Regions from separate parts of the Methylocystis sp. IM3 genome, predicted to be linked through region 3. Evidence: riboswitches for the same ligand, from Rfam matches in the RefSeq annotation. Region 3 holds a riboswitch; each other region holds the start of a gene.

Region 1 (2,198 bases), on a different contig from region 3:
AAGACGCACTTTGGCAGTGCCGGATCAAGATCAAAGGTGACACCGGCTACGTGCGCAGGTCCACAGGCGAGCTGGAATTCGAGCGAGCCAAAGAGGCCGCACTGCTCATCCTCGGCGAAATGAAGCAGAGAGTCACTCAATCCCTACCTCTCAAGCGGAAAACCTTCTCTGATTGTAGCGGCGTGCCTGCGCGACGCAGAGACCCGGTGGAAGGAAGGCCGGAACAGCGAGGGGCGTTACGTCCTCATCAAAGGTACCGTTCATCGCTATCTCATGCCCTATTTCGGCAAACGAGACATCACGCTGATCCGGAAAAAAGACCTGATGGCCTACCGGGGATGGCGTCAGGACTATTGGGTCACAGGCCCCGGCTTCGAAGAGACCGGCGGGAAGAAAAAGCCGCCAACCCAAGCTAGGTTGAAGCAGGAGGGGACGGTCTCACGAGGCGTCTTCCTTCATGGCGTCGATCTCGGCGGTCCGCAGAACATGCTGCCGTTCCTCAAACACGAGAAAAGCAGCATCAATAAGCGCCCAGCGTTCACGCAGGACGAACACGAGAAACTGCGCCTGATCCTCATGGGGTGGCCATTTAAGAACCAACAACTCACGGGTCAGCCAAGACCGCACGCTTCTACGTTTCTACGTGATGATCATGGTCAATTCCGGCATGCGAGTTGGCGAGGCTCGCCCTCTAAAATGGCGAGATCTCGGCAGCTACAGCAATGATCACGGCACGTGGGACACGTGTACCGTCAGCGTCAGGCAGCGCGATCTTCATCGTTGACTGGAGCTTTACAGAAAATCGCCTTATCGGATATTCGGACATAGCCCCGATTTGAGCGGAGGTGCTTCGGGAGCACAACGACCTCCCGTTGCGTGATGCGAAAATTCGAGCATCAGAAATTTGGCCCAAGCTTTCTGATTCGGCTTGACGACTTCATCTATCTTCGGCTTCGATAGGCGCGATGGTTCCCTTCGGGGATCAAAAGGGAACTCGGTGCGCGCCAATAGGCGCTATGCCGAGGCTGCCCCCGCAACTGTAAGCGGCGAGCCTGAGGGCCACAAAGCCACTGGGGAATTTCCCTGGGAAGGCGGTTCCAGGCGGTGACCCGCGAGCCAGGAGACCTGCCATCGTTCGTGGTCACGCGCGAGAGCGTCGGGCGGGGTGCACCGAGGCGGTTGAAGGCTGTAGCTGAGCGCCAATGGGCGCAAAGTCAGCGGTCTTGAGACCATTCGCAGTGACGGCCCACGTTGCTGCGAGTCTGTAGCCCATGCCATCCGCTTTCCCGACCGCCCATAGAGGCGGTGTGAGCGTCATTGCGCGTCGTCGCTCGTCCCTGCTTTCATTCCTCCTATCAACGGCTCTCGTTTCCCCGGCTCTCAGCCAGGAGACCCTCCCGGTCATCCAAGTGGGCAAACCTAAGCCTATCCTTGGGCAGAACAGCTTCGGCTCTGGTGGTTCGGAGGCTGGAGAACAGGCCGCGACGGACAGCAATGGCGCCGAGATTGGCCCGGGCGCAAACGGAGAAATCTGCGCCAACGGGATCTGCAACAACCCCACCTCCTACGCCGCTCCCATCGAGTCCCTCGGGACCAAGGTCAACACGCCGGTGATGAATACGCCGGTCACGACGAAAATGGTCACCCAGCAGATGCTGCGGGACCAGCAGGTAATCACGCTGGACGAGGCCCTGAAGAACGTTAGTGGCGTCACAACGTCGGGCGGCGGCGACGCGGCGCTGGGGAATTCCTCCCGGCAAATCATCATTCGCGGCTTCCAAACTCAGAACTATTTCCGCGACGGGTTCCGCGTCGACAGCTTCGGCCTGAACTTTGCCGGCGCAAACACGTCCGAAATGGCCAATGTGGAAAGCGTCGAGGTCCTGAAGGGCCCTGCCGCCATCCTCTATGGCGCCGTGGAGCCGGGCGGCATCGTCAACATCAACACCAAGCAACCTCTGGCGAATGCTAACGCTTCGGTGCAGCAGCAGATCGGCAGCTATGCCGCCTACCGGACGGTCATCGACGCCACCGGTCCGGTCATTGCCGACAAGAATCTGCTTTACCGGTTCATCCTGTCCTACGAGAATAATGGCTCGTTCCGAAACCTCGACTACAACAACAATATCATGGTCAACCCCGTCGTCAGATATAACGTCGACGGTAGCACCTGGATCAGAGCCTCTACCCAATTCCAG
Region 2 (2,198 bases), on a different contig from region 3:
ATCGGGCAACAAGGCTTACCCAATGGCGGCTGCTCCAACGCGGATTGCTTTCTTGCACTTGGCCCCGACTCCGGGCGCTTTGGAGCAAAATCGGCAACTTGTCGAGACCGCGTTGGCGGCCGCGGCCGATGCGGGCGCAGAATGGGTTATTACGCCAGAACTCGTGACAACTGGATATGAGTTTGCCGAGCACTTAGGCACTGACTGGATCGAGAGCCAGCCAGACCATTGGGTTCAAGGCATAGCCGCGTTGGCCCTCCGACGTCGCCTCACCGTGTTTCTGTCTGTTCCCGAGCGTGTCGGGGAAAAACTGTATAACAGTATGATTGCCATCGACCGGAGAGGCCGGATTGCCGGGCGTCACAGGAAGATCAACGCCTTGCGTGTGGGTGCGGAGTCCTGGTCCACACCAGGTGAAACCATTTCCCCTGTTGACATCGACGGATTTGGCTTTGTCGGCATGCTTATATGCGCCGACGCGTTCACGCCGGTCATCGCGGCCTCCCTTGCAGATCAGGAGGCGCGTGCACTGGTGTCGTCCGCCGCCTGGGGGCCTGGGCTTCATGGTCCGAATGGAGAATGGGAGGCAGTCAGTCAGGCGACATCGCTGCCCGTTTTCGTTTGCAACCGCACCGGCCAAGAACGCCATCTAGACTTCACGATCGCACAAAGCGTCGTCGCAAATCGCGGGAGACGAGTCGTAAGTTTTACGGCGCCGCGAAACGCTATCTTTTGGGTCGATTGGAGCTTCGAAGGAAATCAGCTTGTTCGGTATTCTCAGATAACTCCGCTTCCATAACGCTCAGCGAATTACTGTAAATAGCAAAAACGTGCTTACCTTCCAAGGGCGCCGCAAAAGCCTGCGCCAAGTGCATCGCCTCCACTGTCATGCAATTGGGCAGGTTTGTTCACTGACAAAGTCGCACGATCCACCTGCCCGCCCCGTCGCGCTGATGCGAAAATGCAACGCTTCAGGACTGCTCGAGGCGCGCTCTACAAAACGGCTTGACTAAACCGGCCGGCTTCGGCCTTTATAGGCCAGATGGTTCCCTTCGGGGATCAAAAGGGAACTCGGTGCGCGCTGCATAGCGCTATGCCGAGGCTGCCCCCGCAACTGTAAGCGGCGAGCCTTAGAGCCAAAAAGCCACTGGGAAAACCTTCCTGGGAAGGCGGTTCAAGGCGACGACCCGCGAGCCAGGAGACCTGCCATCAATCGTGGTCACGCGCGAAAGCGTCGGGCGGGGTGCACCGAGGCGGTCAAAACTGTCGCTGAGCGTCAAAACGCAAAGCGACAGGGATAGACTTTTCGCAGTGACGGCCCACGTTGCTGCGAGTCTTGGCTCATGAAGTCCCTTCTCCCGACAACCGCCAAAGGCGGCGTTTGCGCCGCCGTGCGGCGCAATTCGCCCCTCTTGCCCTACGTTCTTTCTGCGGCCTTCTCGTCGCCAGCTCTCGCCCAAGAAACGCTTCCGGTAATCGAGATTGGCGCGCCGAAGCCGAGCTTCGGCCGCGCCTCCGGCGCGCCCGGAACGGGACAGCCTCTTGCCGGCCAACAGGCGGAAGCGGACGGCGACGGCACAGAAATCGACCCTGGCAACAATGGGCAAATCTGCGCCGACGGGGTTTGCAACAATCCCACCTCCTACGCCGCGCCGATCGAGTCGCTCGGGACCAAGGTCAATACGCCGGTGATGAACACGCCAGTCACCACGAAAATGGTCACGCGGCAGATGCTCGAGGACCAGCAGGCCATCACGCTGGACCAGGCGCTGAAGAACGTCAGCGGCGTCGCCGTCTCGGGCGGCGGCGACGCGGCGCTAGGAAATTCCTTCCGACAGATCATCCTGCGCGGCTTCGCAACGCAGAACTATTTCCGCGACGGTTTCCGGGTCGACAGCTTCGGCCTCAACTTCACCGGCTCCAGCACCGCTGAGATGGCCAATGTGGAGAGCGTCGAGGTGCTGAAAGGCCCCGCCGCCATCCTCTACGGCGCGGTGGAGCCCGGCGGCATCGTCAACATCAACACGAAGCAGCCATTGGCGAAGCCCGCCGCCTCCGTGCAGCAGCAAATGGGCAGCTACGCCTCCTATCGGACGGTCGTCGACGCCACGGGGCCGGTGACCGCCAACAAGGACGTGCTCTACCGCTTCATCATGTCCTATGAGAACGACGGGTCGTTCCGCGCTTTCGACTACAAC
Region 3 (2,198 bases):
CACGCCGGGCACATAGGTCAGCGCCTGATCGAGGCTGTAGCTGGCGCGATCCTGAAGTTGCTGCTTGGTGAGGATCGTGATCGACTGCGGGATGTCGATGATCGGCGTGTTGGTCTTTGTCGCGGTCGAGGTGCCGCGCGCAACATAGCCAACGACGCCGCTCGGCCCGTAGCCCAGCACCTGTTCGGAAGGCACGAAGGGCCCCGGCTCGGAAGACTGCGCCGGGACCGACGGCGTCGGCGCCACAGCGGGCGCGTGAACTGGATGCGGCGCCCGAGGCGTCGGCGCGCGTGACGCCGTGCGACGCACGCCGCCGACGCTGATTGTTGGAAGCGATTGTTGTGCGACAGCGGGACATCCCGAAGCAAGGAGCGCCAGGGCGACGAAAAGCCTAAATTGCGAGCCATTCAAAGGTTTCGGGAACGCGATCGACGAAGTCACTATGGGTCCTCGCAAAAGGCTTGCTCGATTTCGGCCTACTCGGCCGTCGCCAATGAGTATTTGCCAGCGAGGAATTCAGTCAACATCACACGAAGATAGCTTGGAAATATTATAAATTTGTCCAATTGATTGGAGGATTTCCAACAACGGAAGATGAGAATTGTTCCATTTACGCCAGCACTATTTCTTCTTGACTGCGATATCAGCCTGCACACTTCCAGAAGGCGGCGTCAGCGCGCTTGGCAAACATGCGCGAAGATCTAGCCAAAATCCCTCCGAAAAAGCTCCTCGGGACGCTGGCGCGTTTGCAGTGGCGTGAATGCAAGGCTCCTGATTGTCAACGACGCGATTTTTCTCGGCCTGCCGTAAAGCGCCGGACAACTCGAAACGAAAATTCCGTTTACCGCGTCGGCCTGGCTGCGATTGAGGGTGCTTGCCGCTCAGGTCCGGCGGGGTGGCGGCGGCTCATCGGTTGGCTCCGGCTTGACACGCGCCATACCGAGCCTGTTTACTAATAACCAACGGTTCCCTACGGGATCAAAAGGGAATGCGGTGCGGGCGTCATCGTCCTAAGCCGCAGCTGCCCCCGCAACTGTAAGCGGCGAGCCAAGGTCCATAAAGCCACTGGGCGTAAGTCCGGGAAGGCGGACCGAGGCCACGACCCGCGAGCCAGGAGACCTGCCGTTGTTCGTGGTCACGCGCGAAAGCGTCGGGCGGGGTGCACCGAGGCGGCCTCAACTTCGTCGCTTCACGGGCGACGGGGTGAAGGTCAATCGCAGTGACGGTCCACGTCTGCTGCGAGTCAGCCATGTTTTTGTCGCATCGCCCTTCCGGCCTGTCAGTTTTCACGCTCGCCGTCGTGCTTACCGCTGTAACGACTGCCAATGCCCAGCAAGCCTTGCCAACCATTAGCATTGGCGCGCGACCGACCTCTCGGCCTCCTATTCAAGTCGCAACTCCCTCAAAACCACAACCAGCGCGGGTCGTTTCGACGATAGTCACCGCCGTTTCGGGTACTGCGCCCGCCCTTCCATCGAACGGTCCTAAGCCGCCGCCTTTAACCGCTGCAAGCGAAGCCTTCTTCACCGGCAAGGAAGTCAACGCCCTGCCCTTTTCACGCCCGGCGGAGGCGTTAGAGATTGTGCCGGGCCTTATTGTCAGCCAGCACAGCGGCGACGGCAAGGCCAACCAGTATTTCCTGCGCGGCTTCAACCTCGACCACGGCACGGACCTTGCGCTCTATCTCGACGGCACGCCGCTAAATATGCGGACGCATGGGCATGCGCAGGGTTATGCAGATTCGAATTTCTTAATCCCCGAGCTTTTATCCTATGTGCTCGCGCGCAAGGGACCCTACGACGCCCAGGACGGCGACTTCTCTTCGGCCGGGTCGATCTACCTTCAGTACAAGGACAAGATCGACAAGGGCTATTACCAGGTGACCGGCGGCAGTTTCGCCTATGCCCGGGCGCTCGCCGTCGCGCCTTACAAGAATATCAACGGCGGCGACGCCTATGGCGCGGTCGAGGCGCAATATTACAACGGCCCGTGGCAACGCGGCGATAATATGCGTCGCATCAACAGCGTGCTGCGCTGGTCGCGGGGCACGCAGGAAGACGGCATGTCGATCACAGCCATGGCCTACGCCAACAAATGGCATTCGACCGACCAGATTCCTGAGCGCGCGGTCAACTCCGGCCTGCTGTCGCTGTGGGGCACGCTCAACCCGACCGACGGCGGAAACATGTCCCGCTTCT
Region 4 (2,198 bases), on a different contig from region 3:
TATTGACCACGCTGCTCAGCCCTGTGTTGACACCGATCGTCCTCCACTCAGTCGCATTTCTGGCCGCAGGAGACTATTCTGAGGACTTGCACGAACTTGCGAGCAATGGCGCGGGCGCATTCCTTGGGGCCTGGGTCATCCTCCCGTCCCTGCTCGGCATTGCCGGTCATCGGCTGTTGGGAGAGACGGCGGCTGCCTCGATCTCGCCCTATCTGAAGCTCACGAACTCGATCGTACTGATCTTGCTCAATTACTCGAACGCCGCGTTGAGCCTGCCGAAACTCATCTCAGAGCCCGACCTGGACTTCCTCGGAGCGATTCTAGCCATCGTGTGCTTACTTTGCGCAGCCATGTTTGCAGCCGGCTATCTGATTGCGCAGAGCTTTCGCGCCGACCGCGCCGGCGCCGCGTCATTAATGTTCGGGCTCGGCATGAACAATAACGGTGCGGGCCTTGTCCTGGCTTCACTCGCGCTATCCGACCATCCGGCGGTGATGATTCCGGTGATCATCTACAACCTAGTGCAGCACTTCTTCGCTTCGCTCGTCGACAAGCTTCTGACATTTAAGTTTCATGATTGATCCGCCTGGACAGCGTGTCGCCAGATCGTCGCGCGCGAGGGTTATGTGCGCGACTCCCGCGCGCTTGCCGCGCTCGACATTGGCGTGAAAGCGCTGGGCGTCACGACCGCGCAAAACCGCGGCGCGGCAAGGAAACGGCAATTTGCGCGTTAGCTTCGCCGGCGTTCACTTCGACCCGGCGACATTCTCGTCCCCGACCAGGTGTGATCCTGCTGATCAAGGCGCGGGCGTGCGTATAAAAGGTCGTTTAATTGAGAACGGACATCCCTAGGTATTGACATTCCCCCGACATTTACCTCTAGATATTGTCGTTCACGGTCTCTGGACTCGCGTCCGGAGCTAAGAGGGAATCCGGTGAGCCGCAAGGCGAATCCGGGGCTGCCCCCGCAACTGTAAGCGGCGAGCGCGATCAAAAAGCCACTGGCGCGAAAGCGCCGGGAAGGATGATCCCGCAGCGACCCACAAGCCAGGAGACCTGCCGCGAACGCAGAATCGTCCACGGGCGGGGCGCCCGGAGGCCGCTTGCGGGTTCTGCACGCGTGAAGTCGCAGGACGGCGCTAGCCGCTTCCCATGTCCTGTCCTCAACGCGAGCGGGGCATCGCATGACGCAGGCGGCGTTCGATTTCGACAAAAACGGCCATCTCGAGCTATTTCAGGGGCAAAGGCGCCCGCGCGCCCCGCGGGGAAGCTCGGAGGCCGGTGTCTAGGCGGCCTTCGATCGAGCAAACGCGCGAAGCGCCAATTGACCGCGGTTCCTCGCAGTTGCAGAAAACCGGTGCATCAATGACAAGCTGTAAGAGATCGTGATGCTGTTGAAGACGTTTTTCGAATCCGTTGAGCTGCACCGGGATGACAAGTTTGTCAGCCTACGGTTTCGCCGTCCCTTCAAGGTGCTCTCGACCTCCGCCTCAAACGGAGGTCTCGCCGATGACCTCGATATCGTGTTCAATCATCAATGCTGTGAAGCCATGGGGCACGAGATGCACCAACTCATGAAGGCTCACCGCCACCCCGCAATATACGACTCCCTCCTATTGACCGAACACGATCTTGCCGCCGCCACTGCTGCAGGGCTCGGCACCGCGGCGAATATGAATAATCTTTGCATCGCTGAAGAGCAATTTCGCGACCTTGCCGTGGCGGCGATCGCGACCGGCGGCGTCGACGGGAATGCGGCCCGCGCTGGCGATCCGTCGTCCTATTATGAGTTCAGCGGAGTTTTCGAGCGCTTCGGCCCTATTGGGCCCGACCAACATGGAACAATCAACGTTATGCTGGTCATCAACACGCCTGTGTCGGATGGCGCGCTCGTTCGCGCGGTGATGACCGCAACGGAGGCCAAAACGGCCTTGTTGCAGGAGTTGTCGGCGCCCTCGCGGCAATCATCACAGATCGCCACGGGAACTGGCACCGATCAGATTGCCGTGATGGCACCCGCCGATGGACCGCTCGAGCTAACCTCAGCAGGACATCACAGTAAGCTCGGAGAATTAATCGGCCGTACGGTCCATCGCGCCGTCAAAGACACGCTCGCTTTGCAAAACGGTCTCACGCCAATCCGTCAATCTTCCTGCGCCCGATTGCTCGAACGCTTCGGCTGCCAGCCGGACACTTTG

What was found. A riboswitch is a leader RNA that binds a small molecule or an ion and turns the genes downstream of it on or off. The one in region 3 is predicted to bind cobalamin.
Region 1: linked by a shared signal. The riboswitch ahead of WOC76_RS04765 (TonB-dependent siderophore receptor) and the one ahead of WOC76_RS20705 (TonB-dependent receptor) in region 3 are both predicted to bind cobalamin.
Region 2: linked by a shared signal. The riboswitch ahead of WOC76_RS00665 (TonB-dependent siderophore receptor) and the one ahead of WOC76_RS20705 (TonB-dependent receptor) in region 3 are both predicted to bind cobalamin.
Region 4: linked by a shared signal. The riboswitch ahead of WOC76_RS21930 (adenosylcobinamide amidohydrolase) and the one ahead of WOC76_RS20705 (TonB-dependent receptor) in region 3 are both predicted to bind cobalamin.

Annotation. Positions count from the first base shown of each region.
Region 1 covers NZ_JBBPBZ010000002.1:623,866-626,063, reverse strand. Annotated here, with positions in the region: gene WOC76_RS04775 (hypothetical protein) at 1-140, opposite strand, end outside; gene WOC76_RS04770 (hypothetical protein) at 274-726, shown strand; cobalamin riboswitch at 950-1,147, shown strand; gene WOC76_RS04765 (TonB-dependent siderophore receptor) at 1,308-2,198, shown strand, end outside.
Region 2 covers NZ_JBBPBZ010000001.1:131,317-133,514, reverse strand. Annotated here, with positions in the region: gene WOC76_RS00670 (carbon-nitrogen hydrolase family protein) at 23-799, shown strand; cobalamin riboswitch at 1,027-1,225, shown strand; gene WOC76_RS00665 (TonB-dependent siderophore receptor) at 1,344-2,198, shown strand, end outside.
Region 3 covers NZ_JBBPBZ010000004.1:109,309-111,506, reverse strand. Annotated here, with positions in the region: gene WOC76_RS20710 (TonB-dependent receptor) at 1-195, opposite strand, end outside; cobalamin riboswitch at 947-1,141, shown strand; gene WOC76_RS20705 (TonB-dependent receptor) at 1,250-2,198, shown strand, end outside.
Region 4 covers NZ_JBBPBZ010000005.1:20,667-22,864, forward strand. Annotated here, with positions in the region: gene WOC76_RS21925 (bile acid:sodium symporter family protein) at 1-581, shown strand, start outside; cobalamin riboswitch at 880-1,078, shown strand; gene WOC76_RS21930 (adenosylcobinamide amidohydrolase) at 1,389-2,198, shown strand, end outside.